One region of the Pseudoalteromonas sp. SG43-6 genome, then DNA from elsewhere that is predicted to be linked to it. Evidence: predicted binding sites of a transcription regulator. Region 1 holds the regulator's gene; each other region holds the start of a gene.

Region 1 (6,712 bases):
ATTTAGGGATGATCACTCGTGATGACGTGGTTATGCTTATTTCTAACTCAGGCGAAACCAGCGAAGTACTGAATATTATTCCGGTTATTAAACGTATTGGCGCAAAAATGATCGCCATGACAGGTAACCCTGAATCATCAATGGCAAATTGGGCTGATGCACATGTATGCATCAAAGTAAGTCAAGAGGCCTGCCCATTAGGACTCGCTCCGACTGCGAGCACGACTGCAACACTTGCGATGGGTGATGCAATAGCCGTTGCTCTGCTAGAAACCCGTGGCTTTACCGCCGATGACTTTGCGCTATCGCATCCTGGTGGTAGCTTAGGTAAACGTTTACTATTGTGTTTAAAAGATATTATGCACAGTGGCCCAGCAACGCCTATGATCAATGATAAGCAATGTATCAAAGATGCATTAATCGAAATGTCGGCAAAAGGCTTAGGTATGACAGCTATTGTTGATGACACAGGGCAACTTGCAGGGCTTTTTACTGATGGTGATTTACGGCGAATTTTAGAGCAACGAATAGATATTCACAGTACTTTGATAAGCACTGTCATGACCCGCTCTTGCACTACTGCAACTGCTGATATGCTTGCCGCCGAGGCACTCAATATCATGGAGAATAAGCGTATCAATGGCTTAATTGTAGTTGATGATAAACACCACCCTATTGGTGCTCTTAATATGCAAGATTTGCTCAAAGCAGGAGTTTTATAATGCAGTTTGCTGACTTATATCAGCCACTTTCAGATGATGCTCGCGAGCGAGCACAAAAAATCAAACTCCTGATCTGTGATATCGATGGGGTGTTTTCAGATGGTCGTATTTATCTTGGTAACCAAGGTGAAGAACTCAAAGCGTTTAATACTAAAGATGGCTTTGGTATCAAAGCACTGATCAATAGCGGTTTTGAAGTTGCCGTGATCACCGGTCGTCATTCACAGATAGTTCAGCAACGGATGACTAGCCTGACAGTACCGCATATTTACCAAGGCCAAGAAAACAAGTTGCAAGCTTATCAACAGCTCAAGGATAAATTGCAGTTAAGCGATGAACAAATCGCTTACATAGGCGATGACGGACCTGACTTGCCGGTAATGGAATTGGTTGGTTTTGCGGTGGCAGTAAATGATGCGCATCCACTAATCAAACGCATTTCACATTATACAACCATGCTACCTGGTGGCTTTGGGGCGGTGCGTGAACTCACTGATTTATTAATGCTCGAAAATGGTAAATCATTAACCAGCGAAGGCACGAGCTCATGAATAGTGCGCGTTTAATATTATGCGTATTATTTGTCGGCTGCATGGTATGGCTGTGGTATCCGTATTTTTATCAAAGTACCGCCATAAAACAACACCAAGAAGATATAATAGCAAAACCTGATTATACTGCGGTGGCATTAAAACAAACCGCATTTGATGAACAAGGTAAAATTAGCCACAAAGTAACAGCTGCAAAAATGGAACTCTATCAACAGTTAGGGTTCACTTACTTTGAACAACCTATTTTTACACTCTATAATCAACAGCAGACGTGGCAAATTAATGCCGATGAAGCCACCTTATATGAAAATCATCAATTAATTTTAGAAGGTAATGTGGTTGCTAAAAACCTGACCAATAATGCCATGATTGAACATATAAACGCAGATAATATTCAGGTTGATATTGAACTACAAACCATGAGTTCAGAACAACCAGTTGAATTAATCGGACCAAATTTAAAAATCACTGGGCGCGGTCTCCATGCCGACTTAAAAGCCGAAGTGGTAGAACTAATTAACCATACGCGAACCATATATTATGACCAATAAATTTGCTCACTTGCTTGTTATACCAAGCTTATTCATTGCTTTTGCAAGCTTTGCTGAAAATACGACACCACCTGCAGATCAAGTCTCTATCAGTGCTGACACGCAGCTTGCCCAACTGAAAGATAATATCGGTATTTTTGAAAAAAATGTTGAAATCATTCATGGTAACCGCCGTATCAAAGCGGATCGACTTGAAGTCCATAAGCGCGAAGATTTAGGCGATAACAAACAACTACTTGTCGCAACTGGCAGTCCGGCTTACTTTGAAGAAAAACAAACTGATGGCACAGTAATGAGTGCCAGTGCTGATGAAGTCCGTTACGATGTCGCTAAGCGCTATTTAACCTTGGTTGGCAATGCACAAGTCACTCAGGCAGGTCAAAAAATCAATGCCAGAAGCATTACCTATGATATGGACCAGCAACTGATCAGTGCTGAAAAAGGCGCAAGCTCAAGCGATCGTGTGCACACCATTTTGGTACCAGTAGACAGTAAAAAAGACGAATCTAAAGGGCAGCCATGAGTACATTAAAAGCTGAATTTCTAGCAAAAAGCTATAAAGGTCGCCAAGTTGTAAAAAGCGTGGGTTTAGAAGTTAGCGCAGGCAGCATTGTTGGCTTATTGGGTCCTAATGGCGCTGGTAAAACCACCACCTTTTATATGATTGTGGGTTTAGTTCCAAGCGACAAAGGTAAAATCAGTATTGATGATAATGACATCACCTTACTGCCAATGCACAGTCGCGCACGGTTAGGGATTGGCTACCTGCCACAAGAATCATCCATCTTCCGTAAATTAACTGTTTATCAAAACCTGATGGCTATTTTAGAAACTCGTAAAGAGCTGAATAAACAAGCCAGAGAAGAAGCGCTCGACAGCTTACTTGATGAGTTTAGCATTCAACATATCCGCGACAGCCAAGGTATGGCATTATCTGGCGGTGAACGTCGTCGAGTTGAAATTGCACGCGCTTTAGCCGCAAACCCAAAATTTATCTTACTTGATGAGCCTTTTGCTGGCGTTGATCCTATTTCAGTGTTAGATATAAAGAAGATTATTGAACACCTTAAAAACCGTGGTATTGGCGTGCTTATTACCGACCACAATGTACGAGAAACCCTTGATGTTTGTGAAAAAGCCTACATAGTTTCTCATGGGGAGTTAATTGCATCAGGTACCCCTGAGCATGTACTCGCCGACCAAACAGTCCGCGATGTTTACCTGGGCGAGCAATTTAGGCTATAAAGCCACGCTCGGCTAAGTATCTGCTAGACTTAACGATGATAACAATAAAAGGATTGTTAGAGATACATGAGGCAATCACTCCAGCTGCGCATGGGCCAGCAACTTACAATGACACCACAGCTGCAACAAGCAATTCGCTTATTGCAACTCAGTACATTGGATCTCCAGCAAGAAATTCAAGAAGCGCTCGACAGCAATCCATTGTTAGAGCTAGAAGAACATGAATATTCAGACGACACGGCTGGTAAAAACGAACAAAAACAAGATAACGATGACTTAACCGTTAGCGCATCAGCAGACGACAAGCCAAGCGAATATGAACAAGAAAGTAGCGAAGCATTAAGTAAAGAGACCTTAAGTGACGAAATGGCTATGGACGTCACCTGGGACGAATACATGAGTGCTGCGCCAAATACGTCATCTGGGCCAATGCCTGAAGATGAGTCAATTTATCAAGGTGCCTCAACTGAAACCTTGCACGAATATCTAATGTGGCAATTACAACTCACACCTTTTAGTCCAACCGATGAAGCCATTGCCATTGCGATTGTTGAAGCCGTTGACGATTCAGGTATTTTAACCTTGAGCTGCGAAGACATTGCAGAGAGCTTAAATCAAGGTAATAACGAAGAAGAAATCGAACTCGACGAAGTGCAAGCAGTGTTAAAACGCATTCAGTTGTTTGACCCTGTTGGTATTGCTGCGCGCAGCCTACAAGAATGTTTATGTATTCAATTAAATCAATTTGATCCTGCAACTCCTTGGATTAGCGAGACAAAAATGATTTTAACTGATCATATCGATTTATTAGCTAGTCGTGACTATCGCACTTTGATGAAAAAGACTAAGCTTAAAGAAGATGAACTAAAAGAAGTAATGACACTGATCCACAGCCTTAACCCAAAGCCTGCGGATACCATAGTACGCGAAGAATCAGAGTATGTTATTCCTGACGTTTCGGTGAAAAAAATTAAAGGTCGCTGGGTGGTTGAACTCAATCCAGACAGCATGCCAAAAATTAGAGTGAACAGCCAATATGCGGCGATGTCACGCTCTGTAAAATCAAGCACTGACAGCCAATTTATACGCTCGCATTTGCAAGAAGCTAAATGGTTTATTAAAAGCCTAGAAAGTCGTAACGAGACGTTACTCAAAGTAACCAACTGCATTGTTAAACAGCAGCAAGGATTCTTTGAGCATGGCCCTGAGGCCATGCGCCCTATGGTACTAAACGACGTTGCCGAAATGGTTGAGATGCACGAATCAACAATTTCTCGTGTAACCACCCAAAAATACATGCATACCCCTCGTGGTATATTTGAGTTAAAATATTTTTTCTCGAGCCATGTAAGTACTGAGAACGGCGGCGAATGCTCATCGACAGCCATTCGAGCATTGATCAGAAAATTGATCAGTGCAGAAAACTCAGCGAAACCATTGAGTGATAGTAAAATTGCAGATATATTGGCAGAGCAAGGTATCAAAGTAGCTAGACGGACTATTGCAAAATACCGCGAGTCACTGGCTATTCCACCGTCAAATCAACGTAAAAGTTTGATTTAAGGCGTAAAATCACAAGAGGAAAATGCTTATGCAACTAAATTTAACTGGTCGTCATGTAGAAATTACTGATTCATTAAGAGACTATGTAAACAATAAGTTTGCCAAGCTTGAAAGGCATTTTGATCATATCAATAATGTCCATGTCATTCTTGATGTAGAAAAGCTAAGCCAAAAAGCAGAAGCCACATTACATGTCAGTGGCGCTGAATTATTTGCCTCAACTGAGCACCAAGACATGTATGCAGCCATTGACGGACTAATCGACAAACTTGACCGTCAGGTAATTAAACACAAAGAGAAGCACGCTCGACACTAACACTATGAAATTAAGCTCACTTATTTGCCAGGACTGCAGTAAAGCTGCGGTCCTTTTTAATAGCAAAAAACGGATCATTGAATTTATCAGCCAATTGGCTCATGAACAACTTCCTCAGCTATCACAACAAGAAATCCTCAACGCACTACTGTCGAGAGAAAAACTAGGTAGTACGGGTATTGGTCGTGGTATTGCTATTCCTCATGGCCGTATGAGTGGTGTTGAAAACCCGCTAGCAATAATTATAGTGAGTGAATCACCGATTGATTTTGATGCGATAGATAATCGCCCAGTTGATATATTTGTAGCTCTCATCGTGCCAGATGGTGATAGCCAACTTCATTTGAAGACGTTAGCCACAATTGCTGATAAACTCAACGACAAAGATTTTTGTAAACAACTACGTAGCGCAAAAACAGACCAAGATTTGTATCACGTAATTGCTGCGCAATCGTAGCCAAATGAAGGAGAATTTACATGGAGTTAATCATCATCAGTGGGCGTTCTGGCTCAGGTAAATCTGTTGCTCTGCGTGTAGTAGAAGATCTTGGCTATTATTGTGTAGATAATATTCCGGTAAACTTATTACCTTCATTAGTGCGCAGTGTCTCTGATAATTATGACAAAATTGCCGTCAGTATTGATGTCCGTAATTTACCGAAAGAGCAGGAAGAATTTAACGATATTCTTGAATACTTGCCTGGTTTTGCAAATCCGACGCTATTTTATTTAGACAGTGATGATCAAACCCTGATCAAACGTTTTTCTGAAACTCGCCGCTTACACCCATTATCTTTGGACTCTTTGCCACTGGATTTAGCTATCAAGCAAGAAAAAGTATTACTTGATGTATTAACTACTCGCGCTGACTTTATACTTGATACCACTGATCTGAGTGTCCACCAGCTTGCAGAGTCAATCCGTGAAAAGATTTTAGGGAAAAAAGATAAAAAACTAATCATTACCTTTGAATCATTTGGTTTTAAATATGGTATCCCAAAAGAAGCTGATTATGTTTTTGATGCACGCTTTTTACCAAACCCACATTGGGAGCCTGAGCTTAAGCCACTTACAGGCCTTGATCAGCCAGTAAAAGATTATTTAGCCAGCCATAGTATCGTACAAAAATTCACTTGGCAGATCCAAACCTTTGTACAAACTTGGTTACCGCATTTGGAGCGTAATAACCGCAGTTACTTAACAATTGCTATTGGTTGCACCGGTGGTCAACATCGCTCAGTTTATCTAGCGCAAACTATAGGTGAAAGCTTCTCGATGAGCCACAGCAATGTGAAAATTCGCCATCGTGAACAAGAATAACAACTCACGTTTACAGTAAGGAATGTTGATGCGTTTAGAAGATACATTTTTAATAAAAAACAAACTCGGTTTACATGCTCGCGCAGCCAGCGTATTAGCGCAATTAGCTGTGCAGTTTGATGCCAGCATCACACTTCATCAAGATGACAAACAAGCCGCAGGCGATAGCGTACTCGGCTTAATGCTATTAGAAAGTAGCCAAGGCAAAGAAGTTAAAGTTGTATGTGAAGGCCCGGACGCTGAACCTGCTCTTGCAGCAATTGGCGAGTTGATCGCACAACGCTTTAACGAACAAGAATAGCTCGTAGTCAGTACCACTAAATTGCGTTAAACTAAATAAAGTCGTTAATTAAACAGACCAAGCGCGTTAATTACCGACAACTGTTACCCTACCTATCAAGCGTATTAATTTTTAAGGACGCCAATGCCAGAAGCTTTTGAACA
Region 2 (6,712 bases), on a different contig from region 1:
GGGATCTGGTGCCAAGGGTCTTGATTCATTGAAATGGATGGACTCAAAGCAAGTTGCCAATATTATTCGCAATGAGCATCCGCAAATACAAACTATCGTTTTATCGTATTTGGAGCCTGAGCAATCGGCCGAAATTTTAGCGCAGTTTCCTGAAAAAGTGCGCTTAGATTTAACCATGCGCATCGCCAACCTTGAAGAAGTTCAACCTGCGGCTTTACAAGAATTGAACGAGATCATGGAAAAACAATTTGCCGGACAAGCTGGTGCGCAAGCTGCGAAAATGGGCGGTTTGAAAGCGGCGGCTGATATTATGAACTACCTCGATACCAATATTGAAGGTCAGTTGATGGATTCAATCCGCGAGCATGACGAAGAGATGTCGCAACAAATCCAAGATTTAATGTTCGTATTTGAAAACTTAATGGATGTTGATGATCGTGGTATTCAAGCTATCTTGCGTGAAGTCCAACAAGATGTACTGATGAAAGCCATCAAAGGCACTGATGATGCATTGAAAGAGAAAATCCTCGGCAATATGTCAAAACGGGCTGCAGAGATGCTTGCTGATGATTTAGAAGCAATGGCACCTGTGCGGATCAGCGAAGTTGAAGCCGCGCAAAAAGAGATCTTATCTACGGCACGTCGTCTCGCTGATTCAGGTGAAATTATGCTTGGTGGTGGTGGTGGTGAGGAGTTCTTGTAAACCATGAGCAAACCTACTCAATATCAAGGTCGTCCTTTACGTGCCAGTGAAGCAGTTGATGAATTATTAGAAAACTGGCCAATTCCAGATGTTACGCAAGACACTCGAAAATTCGATGGTCGTTCAACGGCGTTTGGTACACCGCTGGCCGATTTATATCGTAAAGAGCTTGAAGAAAGTGAACAAGCACTAGAGCCCGAAGAGCCTGAGCTGCCTTCGTTAACGATGGCTGAGCTGGAACGAATTCGTCAAGATGCCTACGAAGAAGGCTTAAAACAAGGCCACGAGCAGGGTTATATTGATGGTTTTGAAAAAGGCGTAGGTGAGGGAAAAGAAGCCGGTTATAAAGAAGGCATTGAGCTTGGTAAAACACAAGGTCAAGAAGAAGTAAAACCACTGATTGAAGAACAGCTAACGGGTCTAAAAGCATTGTTGGATAGTTTGTCAGCGCCATTAGCTAAAGTCGATGATGACGCCGAAAAGCAACTTGTACAGTTAACCGTAATGCTAACCGAAGCGTTAGTTTATCAAGAAATTAAAACCTCCCCTGAAATCATTTTGCAAAGTTTAAAGCAGTGTATCGATGCGTTAGCCAATGAGCAGCAAAGTGTGCGTATTCATTTACACCCTGAAGACATTGAACTGGTTAAAAATAGTTATGGCGAAGCTGCACTAGCTGAAAACCATTGGCAGTTAGTTGCAGAGCCGACTTTAGATCGCGGTGGTTGCCAAGTAAAAACACCACAATCATCTATTGATATGACTATAAAAACCCGCGTCAAAGAAACGTTGGATAGTTTTTTGCATAGTAGTGGTATCTAACTCCATTTTTGGTTTGCAATGAGTTCTCAACCACGCCCATTAAGTGAACGCTTACAACAGTATCAAAAACATATTCATAGTCCAACGCCTGCTGTTGCGGGAATTTTAACCCGTGTTGTAGGGTTAACATTAGAGGCGAAAGGATTACGCGCGCCAGTTGGCAGCCAATGTAAAATTGAAACCATGAATGGTTTTGTTGATGCTGAAATTGTTGGTTTTAATGACCAGACGCTTTACTTGATGCCAAATGACCATATTTCTGGTGTACTACCTGGTGCGCGAGTGATCCCACAAGTAAATGATACCGGACTGCCTGTTGGTATGTGTTTACTTGGTCGTGTTGTTGATGGCTTAGGGCGTCCGTTGGATGGGCTTGGAGCTATTAAAGCAGAGCATTACTTAAAATTTGCACAAAATTCCATTAACCCATTATCTCGACGACCAATTACGCAGCCGATGGATGTTGGCGTACGCGCTATTAATTCAGTGATAACTGTTGGCCAAGGCCAGCGCATGGGGCTATTTGCAGGCTCCGGGGTGGGTAAGTCGGTATTACTGGGTATGATGACCCGAGGCTCAGAAGCTGATGTAATAGTTGTTGGTTTAGTGGGGGAGCGTGGCCGCGAAGTAAAAGAATTTATCGAAGAAATACTCGGTGTGGAAGGGCGTAAGCGTTCTGTCGTAGTTGCTGCTCCAGCCGATGCATCGCCATTAATGCGATTGAAAGGTTGTGAAAGTGCGGTAACTATCGCAGAGTACTTTCGCGATCAAGGTTTAAATGTTTTATTGCTACTGGATTCTGTAACGCGTTATGCCATGGCGCAGCGCGAAATAGCGCTTGCGGTTGGTGAACCACCGGCGACTAAAGGTTATCCGCCTTCAGTATTTGCAAAGCTACCCGCGCTGGTGGAACGTGCTGGTAATGGCGGCGAAGGGCAAGGCTCTATCACAGCGTTTTTTACTGTACTGAGTGAAGGGGATGATATGCAAGATCCGATTGCTGATGCGGCGCGAGCCATTTTAGACGGTCATATCGTGTTATCCAGAGAGCTCGCTGACAGTGGTCATTATCCTGCTATTGATATAGAAAAATCGATTTCACGGGTGATGCCACAAGTTGTCTCAGAAGCACATATGCAACAAGCGCGAGTGTTAAAACAAGTGTATTCAATGTTCCAGCAAAATAAAGATATGATTACTTTAGGTGCTTATCAAAAAGGCACCGACCAAATGCTTGATCAGGCCATTAATATGATGCCAAGAGTGAATGCATTTTTACAACAAGGCATGAAGGATGTGATCAGCTATGACGATGGCCTACAAGGGCTTGCGCAATTATTAGGACAAGCATAATGGCAACCAATAAGCTCAGTTTATTGCTGAAAATAGAAAATGATAAAGAAGAAGCTTTACGGATAAATTATTTACAAGCGCAGCAAAACTTGCAAGGCAATCAACAAAAATTGCAAGGCTTGAATAACTTTCGCTTAGAATATACTCAGCAATTACATGTAAAAGGAAAGTCCGGTTTAAGTAGCGCCGGGTTTAGTCAATATCATGCTTTCATTGCCAAAATCGAAGAAGCCATTCGTCAACAAGCGAATACTGTCAGTACCGCTAAACAAGTTGTCTCACAACGCCAAAGTTTATGGCTTAAACAGCAGATTAAGGCTAAAGCGGTTGCTAAGTTAATAGAAAAACAGCAACTTAAAGCGAATGTGATCGCACAAAAAAATGAACAAAAAATGCTTGATGAATTTTCCGCAAATCAATTTTACCAAAGACGTCGCGTTTTATAGTCTATTGCCCAAAAAAGGGTTATTTATTAATTCAAATCAGCTTAGGCATATTATTTGCTTGTTTGATGTAATAAGTATTTATTCTGGCAAACTGCGGCGGCAAATTGCCACTTTTAATCTAGGTGAATTATGGCTATTAGTGATCTTTCAGTGTTTATCTCAACTGAGCTGGATGTTCAGTTAAATAAAAAAGACAGTGCCAAAGGTGGTGCAGCAGCAGATAAAGAAAGTACTGATAGTGACTTTTTTAGCCAATTACAAAGTGCCAACAATGCTGCGGAAACATCTACCAAGGTTAATTCAACGGGTGCTGAGCCACGTTCAGCTGAAGCCGTAATTGTTGCTGAAAAAGCACAAGAAACGTCTGTTGACAACAGTGATGAAAATGCGATGTCTGGTGATGCAATGCTTGCGCAAATAACGGCGGCTAATAACATGGACACTCGGGTAAATAATACGCCAACTGTTGAAAATTCCTCATTACTTTCAAAGTTGGGGAAATACAGCGAGGAAAAAATAGACCCTAAGCTTGTTAAAGTCACTGGAGCCCGTCCAATTGATGATGTTACGCCTATTATTGATACAGAGACTCCTGCTACTGATGATCCGATTGCACAATTAGTCGATAAACAGCTAAAACCATCGTTACTTACAGAAAAAACGCTGCTGGCAGAGGCAATTGATAAACAACTTCAGCTAAAGGGGAACACTCCGCCTGATGATGCAGTTACTCCTATTATTGATGATATTCAAGTCGCAAAAGAGACATCGCAAAATAAAGCGATGGCAATGCAGCCAACAATCCAACAAGCGGTTGCTACTACAACTGCTTTAAAAAGCGGGCAAGTTGACAATGACGCAGCTCAAATAATTGCTGCTGCAAATACAAGCCAAGGTAAACCACAAGACAGTGAAGTATTAGCTAAAGGTTCCGACGCTATGCTTGCTCAGCAAGGAAAACCTCAACAGAGCGCAGCACTAACTGCAGATGCAGCAGTTACTAACGTTACTGCTAACGCTAAACAAGCAATCAAAAGTGCCACTGAAGTAGCAATGGACGCTGAAGCGGTTAAAGGTGTTGCTTCAAGCTCTCAAACTGATGTATCAGAAAAAGCAGCTGAACAGTCAAAGCGTAATAATAGTGCTGTACTAGAGCAAATCAGCAAGGTATTACTTAACTCAACGACAACTGTGCAAAAAAATGAAAATCCACTGTTGGCGAGCTTAACACCGGAGCAGCAAAAACAGCTACAAACTCAGGTTGATGTCATTCGTCAGCAAGATCCATCACCGGCTAACATAACTGACTTAAAAAAAATGCTGGCTGAATTTGTAGCGCTTAATAGTAAAGAAGCTGCAAAACCTACCACGGCAGTTGCGACAATTAACACCGCAGAGCTAACTCAACTAAGTAAAGATATTTCGCTGTTAAGCCCTATGCAAAAACAGGCATTAAGCCAGCAATTACGAAATTTTGTGAGCAATGAGCAGCCCAAAGGGGCTTTATTAACTCAGATCAATAAGGCGATTACTGAATTAGCCCAGCCAGAGAGTACTGAAAAAAGGACTGAGTCAAAAGCTCAATTGACGGTTCAGTCAATGGCAGATAATTTAGCAAGCACTACAACTACCAATAGCAGCACCGCTAAATCAGATACAAATAAAGTATCTGCGCCACAAGATGCACTTATAAAGGCTGCAAGCAAAGAGCAAGAAGTGAAACTGGCAGTACAAGATAATGTTCTAAAAAGCGAGCAATTTGCTGAAAATATTAAAGCAGAGCAAAGCCCTGTGCGCGACAACACATTGGCACGTGTAAATCAATTGTTTGGCCAGCTCACCGGATTAACCACTGCAGTTACAACAGCCACGGCTGTAGAAGGGAGTGAGCAAAGTTATCAACAAGCTTTGGCTGATATGCAAGTAATGCATGCTCAGCAAGCGAGTCCTACATCACAGACAAGACAAATAAATATTGATCCAACTGCGTTACAAGCGTTGAATATCATGAAAAGTGATGCTGCCAAGTTACTGCAAGAACGAGTGAGTGCATTGTTAAGCATTAATAATAAAGAAGCTGAAATACGTCTTGATCCGCCAGAAATGGGCAGTATGCAAATTCGTATTCGTAGCGATGCAGAACAAGCTCACATTAACTTTGTGGTGCAAAATCAGCAAGCCAAAGAAGCCCTTGAGCAATCAATGCCGAGATTACGGGAAATGTTAGCGCAGCAGGGAATTGAACTGGGTGAAAGCAGTATCCAGCAGGGGAATAGTCAAAGTGATACTGGTGGTGACGGACAACAAAATGGTCGTGGTCAACAGGCAAATCAGCAACAAAATGAAGAGGAAACTGCATTAACTCAGCAACCAATTCGCGGCTCTGGGCAACAATCTTCATCATCAATAGATTACTATGCCTAACACCTGCTATTATATGAGGTATAAGACTATAAAAATAAATAACTTGATGGTGCGCGGTGACACTCGTAATATCGCTATTATCAAGGCATAAAGGAAAGCGGCATGGCTGAAGAAGCAAATTTAGAAATTGAAGATGGCAGTAAAAGTAAAAAAAAGCTGATTATAATTATTATTGCTGCGGTATTGGTAATTGGTGGTGCCGCTGGCTTTTTCTTGATGTCAGGCTCAGACGCTGCTCCTGAAACACTTGCAGACGAATCGGTTGCACCTGCAACTGAAACTGCAGAGGTAAGTGGCAGTGGTGCAAAGGTTGGCAGTGCTTTATATGTTGCGATGCCTCGACCTTTTATTTTTAACGTACCAGGTGCAAGTCGTGACCGTATTGTGCAAATAAAAGTGCAATTATTAGTGCGCGGTGATGTGAATGAAGAAACGGCCAAAAAGCATATTCCACTAATTGAAGGTACATTGCTTGGTGTGTTTTCAACCACCACCGCAGATGAACTGGGCACTAGCGAAGGAAAAGAAACCCTGCGAGTAGCAGCGCTTGATAAAGTACAAGCGGCGTTAATGGACGTAGAGGGAAGTAAAGTAATCGAGCGGGTGTTGTTTACCGGCTTTGTAATGCAATAAGGGGTCAGCGTGAGCGATTTATTATCCCAAGATGAAATCGATGCCCTGTTGCATGGTGTCGATGAAGTCGAAGAGGAGGATCTACAGGACGGTGATGATGGCAGCGGTAATACGCTACAATACGATTTTTCTTCACAAGATCGTATTGTTCGTGGTCGCATGCCGACTCTGGAGATTGTGAACGAACGATTTGCTCGACACATGCGAATTAGCTTGTTTAATATGATGCGCCGCACTGCTGAGGTTTCTATCAATGGCGTACAAATGATAAAGTTTGGTGAATATATCCACACTTTATTTGTTCCTACCAGTCTTAACATGGTGCGCTTTC
Region 3 (6,712 bases), on a different contig from region 1:
GCTGATCCAAAAGCGGGTCATTTCTTCATGGGTGATAGGGATATGGTCGCGGCCTTGATCAATAAACTTTTGAAAAATAGGCACTACTGAACCGCGCGAGCAGACTACATTACCGTAGCGAACAACTGAAAATGTGGTGCGATTACCACCGGCAATATTATTAGCGGCAACAAACAATTTATCGGATGCTAATTTTGTCGCACCATATAAATTAATTGGGTTGGCTGCTTTATCAGTAGAAAGCGCAATGACTTTTTCAACATTATTGTCTAAGGCAGCATCAATGACATTTTCAGCACCATTAATGTTAGTTTTGATGCATTCCATCGGGTTATATTCTGCGGCAGGGACCTGTTTAAGAGCTGCAGCATGAATAACGTAATTTACTCCACGCATTGCACGGCGTAAGCGGTCTTTGTCGCGTACATCACCGATGAAGTAACGCATACATGGTTGATCAAAGTCTTGCTGCATTTCAAATTGTTTTAACTCATCACGAGAGAAAATAATTATTTTTTTTGGCTTGTATCGCTCAAGTAACGTTTTTACGTATTTTTTACCGAATGATCCGGTACCACCGGTAATTAAAATTGTTTTGTTATCGAACATAGTTTTACCCAAGTTATTTATCATTGGCGTAGTTATAGTAAAAAATTAAATACGCAAAAAGTGAAATTTAATACACTGCTCAGTACTTTACCTATTAACAGAGTAGGTTAGCAAGCACGATGCCAAGTTAATTTAATTAAACAATGGTACAAAGTGCAAAATTTGGCAAATTAAGCTATAATTTAACCAATCAGCGTGTCGGAGCCTGTTATGAAAATTCAATCACCAGCAACTAGTTTTTTAAACCAAACACAACAAACCAGTAACAAGCTTGCAGAGCAACTTGCTACGGGTAAAAAAGTCAACTCTGCGGCAGATGATGCCGCGGCATTGCAAATTATAGATCGGTTAACCTCCCAGCAAGACGGTTACAGCCAAGCGGTGAATAATGCCTATGATGGTATTTCTTATTCGCAAGCGACCGAGTCAAACTTGTCGGGTGTCAACGATGCTGTCTCGCGTATTCGTGAATTATCTATTCAAGCAGGTAATGGCGCATTAAATGATAATGACCGTGCTGCTTTGCAAGAAGAAGTGGTGCAATTACAAAGTCAGGTTACAGAGACGTTTGAAAATGCCAATTTTGCAGGTAAACCTTTGTTTGATGGTCAGTCGGTGTCGTTTCAAGTTGGTCCAGATGCGAATGCAAATCAAACGGTTACTCCTTCGGATGGTAGTTTTGCATCAGTAATATCAACAATTGATATTTCTACTCAAGCAGGTGCACAAGCTGCAATTGATATTAGTGACCAAGCGGCGGACGAAATTAACGCCCAGCGAGCTGAACTTGGTGCTTTTCAAAATACATTGGCAAGTACCATTAAAGGCTTGGGTACTCAGCAAGAAAATATTGCCGCGAGCCAAAGTCGAATTCAAGATACCGATTATGCTCAGGCGGTTTCACAGCAAGTATCAAATGATATTTTAGCACAAGCGTCAGTTGCACTGCGTGGCCAAGCTAACCAATCGGCTGAATCTATTTTAGGGTTATTATAACGGCTATGATAAAACAGTAATTCTTAAGTATTACTTGCAATTAGCTTAGTGTCTGTTTTTTGGCATCTATGTCAAAAAACTGCCGCTTTGTGCTTGCATCCCTGTCAAACTCGCTTACAATTTAAATTATTAATAGCTTGTAGTAACTGTGGTTCGCTAAATAATGATCTTGATTTTAGACAATAATAATAATCGTGCGATTGGTTTACATGCTGCGCTTACCTTTATTGGTGAGGCAGTGCAACTGCTTGACGATGCAAGCCTTGAACAAGAATGTGAAAAATACCAAAAGCAATCATGTATGGTGATCCTCGGTGCATTGCAAAGCTTAGATCATGAAAGCGTGATCAAGCGCCATCCAACAATACCATTTCTATTAATTGGTGAAACCCTTAAACCACTGTTGAGCATTGCCAATGTAGTTGGCCTTATCTGTGAACCTTTTAACCATGATGTAACGACTCAATTACTGCATGATTGCCAACAGTATCAACGGATGTTACCAAATGAGCATAAACACGCAAAACCGCACAAAACCTTTGATGGCTTAGTTGGTGAAACTGAAGCGGTTAAAGATGTACGCTTTTTAATTGAACAAGTTGCTAAAACGGACGCTAATGTATTAATTTTAGGCGAATCAGGTACTGGTAAAGAAGTGGTTGCTCGTAATGTTCATTTACTATCAAAACGTAATACAGGGCCATTTGTACCCGTTAACTGTGGGGCGATACCTGCGGAGCTGTTAGAAAGTGAGTTATTTGGTCATGAAAAAGGCGCGTTCACTGGTGCTATTTCAGCGCGTAAAGGCCGCTTTGAACTTGCCCAAGGTGGGACGCTTTTTTTAGATGAAATTGGCGATATGCCGCTACAAATGCAAGTAAAGTTATTACGAGTGTTACAAGAGCGCAGCTATGAGCGGGTTGGTGGTACAAAACCAATTCAAGCCGATGTGCGGGTGATTGCTGCAACACACCGTGATCTTGAACAAATGATAGAGCAAGGAAGTTTCCGCGAAGATCTATATTATCGACTCAATGTTTTTCCTATCGAAAACCCATCTCTTGCAGAACGTGCTGATGATATTCCATTATTATTAAAAGAGTTAATGCGCCGTATTAATGAGCAAAGTGGTACTACCGCTAAGTTTACTGAGCGGGCAATTGATAGTTTAAAAGAGCACACATGGCCGGGGAATATTCGCGAGTTAGCGAACTTAGTTGAGCGTATGGTGATCATGTTGCCAGATAAAGTGGTTGATATTCCCGATCTACCAGCAAAATATCGTTATATTGAAGTTGATGCTTATGAACCACAATATCCCGAAGAGCTGATGGAGCGTGATGCTTTCAATGATATTTTCAGTACTGGTTTTAGTGATTACGACGATGAGCCAGAAGTTGAAGCAATTCAGCCATCAGCAGACCTTTTACCCGACGAAGGGATTGAGCTAAAAGATTATTTAGCTGAGCTGGAAATTAGCCTGATCACTCAGGCCTTAGAGCGTTATGATTATGTCGTAGCGCGTGCTGCGGAGATCTTGGGTGTACGCCGCACAACCTTAGTTGAAAAAATGAAAAAATATAACCTATCACGAGATTAACACGTGCTAAGTTGCTAATATTTTACTTCGCAATATCAGTAATTACAGAGTGTGGTCGTCGTTTACGGTGATAAGTTCATTGACGCGCTAAAGCACTACCTACCATTTCGGTGCTTGCAAATAGTTACTTAATTTTTACCACCGAGGCGCTGCGCGCTACACGGAGCTGAAGGGCTAGGACCCTAATCCCTTCCTCTTTGAACTCGGAGTTCTCTGTGGTGGATCAATCATTTAAAGGTCTTTTGCACAAAGAGAAGTGAATGAGATCAAATGAGCAGATAAAAATATATATAAATCTTTCGTGGCTGAAGCCTGCTTATATGTGGTTTAAGCATTTGTAGGAAATGGCTTCAGCCATTAATTCCTAGACGCTAGATTTAGGATCCTAGCGCCTAGTCACTTTTCTAGCTCTTAACACCGAGTATTTTTCAATAATCTCAGCTTTACGAAAACAATCATTACTGTGATCATTCACCATACCACAGGCCTGCATATGGGCGTACACTGTGGTTGGACCTAAAAACTTAAATCCCCGTTTTTTTAAATCTTTTGCAAATGCAGTTGAGGCCTCTGTGATTGCAGGGTAGTCACTAAGTTTATCTAACTCATTCACTAACGGCTTACCACCTACAAACTGCCATTGATAGTTACTGAAGCTGCCAAATTCTTGCTGAATTTCAATAAAACGTTTGGCGTTATTTATAGTTGCTACAATTTTTAAACGATTACGTATAATTGTTTCATCAAGCATTAATCGTTCAACATCGTGCTCGTTCATTTGTGCGACTTTTTCTACATCAAAATCCAAAAATGCACGACGATAGCCATCACGTTTCTTTAAAATCGTATACCAACTTAATCCTGCTTGTGCTGATTCCAGAGTAATAAATTCAAAAAGTGTTTGGTCATCATATACTGGGATCCCCCATTCATCATCGTGATAGGCAACATAGTCATCTTTACTGGTATCGAGCCAAGGGCAGCGACATAAATTTGTTGAATTCATAGTGTCTCCTTGCTTTGCTTATTTTAGTTTGTCATTTTTTTGTCGCGTTATTTATACGCTAAGTAAATGAAATTAATCAATATAATTGTTGGTACAATTTGTGCATTTAGCTAGTTAGATCCTGTAAATGAGAATGCATTATGGCCTTAGCTAATGTCTTAAAACCACAATTTATCACAGCGACCCAGTATAACCCATGTTTACTGCAAGAAGAGTACATTGGTGAGTTAAGTGAATTACGCCAGCAAGCCAGTTGGTTAAGTCATTTAGTAGATACAATGCCTGCGGGTGTTGTGGTGCTTGATGGTCGCGGTTTGATCGCTAAAGCTAATCAAATTGCAACAGACATGCTAGGGGAGCCACTCGAAGGTGAAAAGTGGTTCAGTGTGATCCAGCGCTCGTTTCGGCCCCAACAAGATGATGGCCATGAAGTATCGCTAAAAGATGGACGCTTAATTAAGTTAGAAATAACGGCATTAGCGCCAGAGCCAGGGCAATTAATCTTAATGACTGACTTAACCGAAACGCGTCGTCTACAAACACGCGTTGCACATATGCAGCGTTTAAGTGCATTGGGTAAAATGGTGGCATCTTTGGCACATCAAGTGCGAACACCACTGTCTGCTGCGATTTTGTATGCCGCTAATTTAGGTTCAAAGCGGTTACCCGAAAGCTCGCGAGGCAATTTTCATACTAAGTTAATGTCGCGTTTAAAAGATCTCGAAACCCAAGTAAACGATATGTTGTTGTTCGCAAAAAGTGGCGATCAGCAAGTTGTTGAACATGTTTCCATGCAGCAATTATTAACTGAAGTGAAAACTGGCGCTGATGCTATGGTCGCACTTAATAATAGTGAACTTCAGGTCAGTTTACCTGAGCCTGATATCGAGATAATGGGCAATAAAACTGCGCTTGCCAGTGCCATTCAAAACCTTATTCACAATAGTATTCAAGTCATTGGCAGTAATGCACTCGTTCAATTAAGTGCGCAGCGGGATGCGAGTGACCCCGAGCTAGTGTGTATTACTGTAAGTGATAATGGCCCTGGGGTCGATTTAAGCTTACTTGATAAATTATTTGAACCATTTTTTACTACCCGAAGCCAAGGCACAGGTTTAGGCTTAGCGGTAGTTAGTTCAGTCGCAAATGCACACCAAGGACGAGTTGCAGTAACGAACAATGCTCAAGGCGGAGCCTGCTTTAGTTTACTGTTACCTATTTGTACAAAGTCAACATCGGCGGAGGCAATATGAACAACACGATTTTAGTGGTTGAAGATGATGCAGGGCTTCGTGAAGCCTTGATTGATACGCTTGAAATGTCTGGAATAGATTGCGTTGCGGCTGACAGTGCCGAGCAAGCTATGGTGCTACTTAAAAAAGACAGCTTTTCGCTGGTCGTGAGCGATGTGCAAATGGGCGCGATGAGTGGTCTTGATTTACTGCGCAGCATAAATCTTAATTACCCTGATCTACCGGTTTTAATGATGACAGCGTATGCGACTATTGATGATGCTGTTGAGGCTATGCGGTTAGGGGCAATTGACTATATGGCCAAACCGTTTGCGCCCGAAGTGCTACTTAATATGGTAAGCCGCTATCTACCTGAGCCAGAAAAAGAAACTGATGGCCCGATTGTCGCCGATCCGAGTAGCATTCAGCTATTAGAACTTGCAAGTCGGGTTGCTAAATCGGATGCCAGTGTGATGGTGCTTGGTCCTAGTGGCTCAGGTAAAGAAGTACTCGCACGCTTTATCCATGATAAATCAGATCGCGCAGAGCAGCCATTCGTCGCAATAAACTGTGCTGCGATCCCTGAAAATATGCTCGAAGCTACATTATTTGGCTACGAGAAAGGCGCGTTTACTGGTGCGATTCAAGCTTGTCCGGGTAAATTTGAGCAAGCACAAGGTGGCACAATTTTACTTGATGAAATCACTGAGATGGATTTAGGCCTACAGGCTAAGTTACTACGTGTATTACAAGAACGCGAAGTTGAACGTTTAGGTGGTCGCAAAACTATTAAGCTAGATGTGCGTATTTTGGCTACCAGTAACCGTGATTTAAAAGAGGCTGTGGCTAAGCACCAGTTTAGAGAAGATTTATATTATCGGTTAAATGTATTTCCGTTGATGTGGCGTCCACTTTGTCAACGTCCAGGCGATATTGTCGTGTTGGCAAAGCATTTAATTGAACGTCATCTCAATAAAAGCAAAGAGCCTATCGCTGTACTTAGCGAACCGGCAGAGAAAAAATTATTAGCTCATACTTGGCCAGGTAATGTGCGTGAACTGGATAATGTGATCCAGCGTGCGTTGATATTACGCCACGGTGATATGATTGACGAAAGTGCTATTTTTATTGAAAATTTAACCCAGACTCCTCTAACTGCGGCTTTATCAGCAAGTTTAGTGCCGGTTAATTCAGCACCAGAAAACACTACTTCGGCGGTTACAAGTTCACCAACTAATGATGCTTATTATGATCTGCAAGCGCCAGCAA

Evidence for each region. The regulator sigma-54, encoded in region 1, starts transcription at its own class of promoters, with help from an activator protein. The targets are predictions, from matches to a motif close to GTTGGCACGNNNNTNGNNT.
Region 2: H5201_RS04065 (flagellar hook-length control protein FliK) is a predicted target of sigma-54. The motif match lies at 3,366-3,384, and genes of this name have one in related genera.
Region 3: H5201_RS04105 (PAS domain-containing sensor histidine kinase) is a predicted target of sigma-54. The motif match lies at 4,299-4,317, and genes of this name have one in related genera.

Annotation. Positions count from the first base shown of each region.
Region 1 covers NZ_JACJEZ010000067.1:2,185-8,896, reverse strand. The annotation lists gene H5201_RS20285 (KpsF/GutQ family sugar-phosphate isomerase) at 1-722, shown strand, start outside; gene kdsC (3-deoxy-manno-octulosonate-8-phosphatase KdsC) at 722-1,273, shown strand; gene lptC (LPS export ABC transporter periplasmic protein LptC) at 1,270-1,824, shown strand; gene lptA (lipopolysaccharide transport periplasmic protein LptA) at 1,814-2,347, shown strand; gene lptB (LPS export ABC transporter ATP-binding protein) at 2,344-3,069, shown strand; gene H5201_RS20260 (RNA polymerase factor sigma-54) at 3,136-4,632, shown strand; gene hpf (ribosome hibernation promoting factor) at 4,661-4,948, shown strand; gene ptsN (PTS IIA-like nitrogen regulatory protein PtsN) at 4,953-5,405, shown strand; gene rapZ (RNase adapter RapZ) at 5,426-6,268, shown strand; gene H5201_RS20240 (HPr family phosphocarrier protein) at 6,297-6,569, shown strand; gene mgtE (magnesium transporter) at 6,693-6,712, shown strand, end outside.
Region 2 covers NZ_JACJEZ010000006.1:80,002-86,713, reverse strand. The annotation lists gene fliG (flagellar motor switch protein FliG) at 1-703, shown strand, start outside; gene fliH (flagellar assembly protein FliH) at 707-1,525, shown strand; gene fliI (flagellar protein export ATPase FliI) at 1,544-2,878, shown strand; gene fliJ (flagellar export protein FliJ) at 2,878-3,324, shown strand; gene H5201_RS04065 (flagellar hook-length control protein FliK) at 3,454-5,748, shown strand; gene fliL (flagellar basal body-associated protein FliL) at 5,851-6,381, shown strand; gene fliM (flagellar motor switch protein FliM) at 6,391-6,712, shown strand, end outside.
Region 3 covers NZ_JACJEZ010000006.1:89,518-96,229, reverse strand. The annotation lists gene pseB (UDP-N-acetylglucosamine 4,6-dehydratase (inverting)) at 1-609, opposite strand, end outside; gene H5201_RS04120 (flagellin) at 820-1,605, shown strand; gene H5201_RS04115 (sigma-54 dependent transcriptional regulator) at 1,769-3,205, shown strand; gene H5201_RS04110 (DNA-3-methyladenine glycosylase I) at 3,591-4,211, opposite strand; gene H5201_RS04105 (PAS domain-containing sensor histidine kinase) at 4,352-5,464, shown strand; gene H5201_RS04100 (sigma-54 dependent transcriptional regulator) at 5,461-6,712, shown strand, end outside.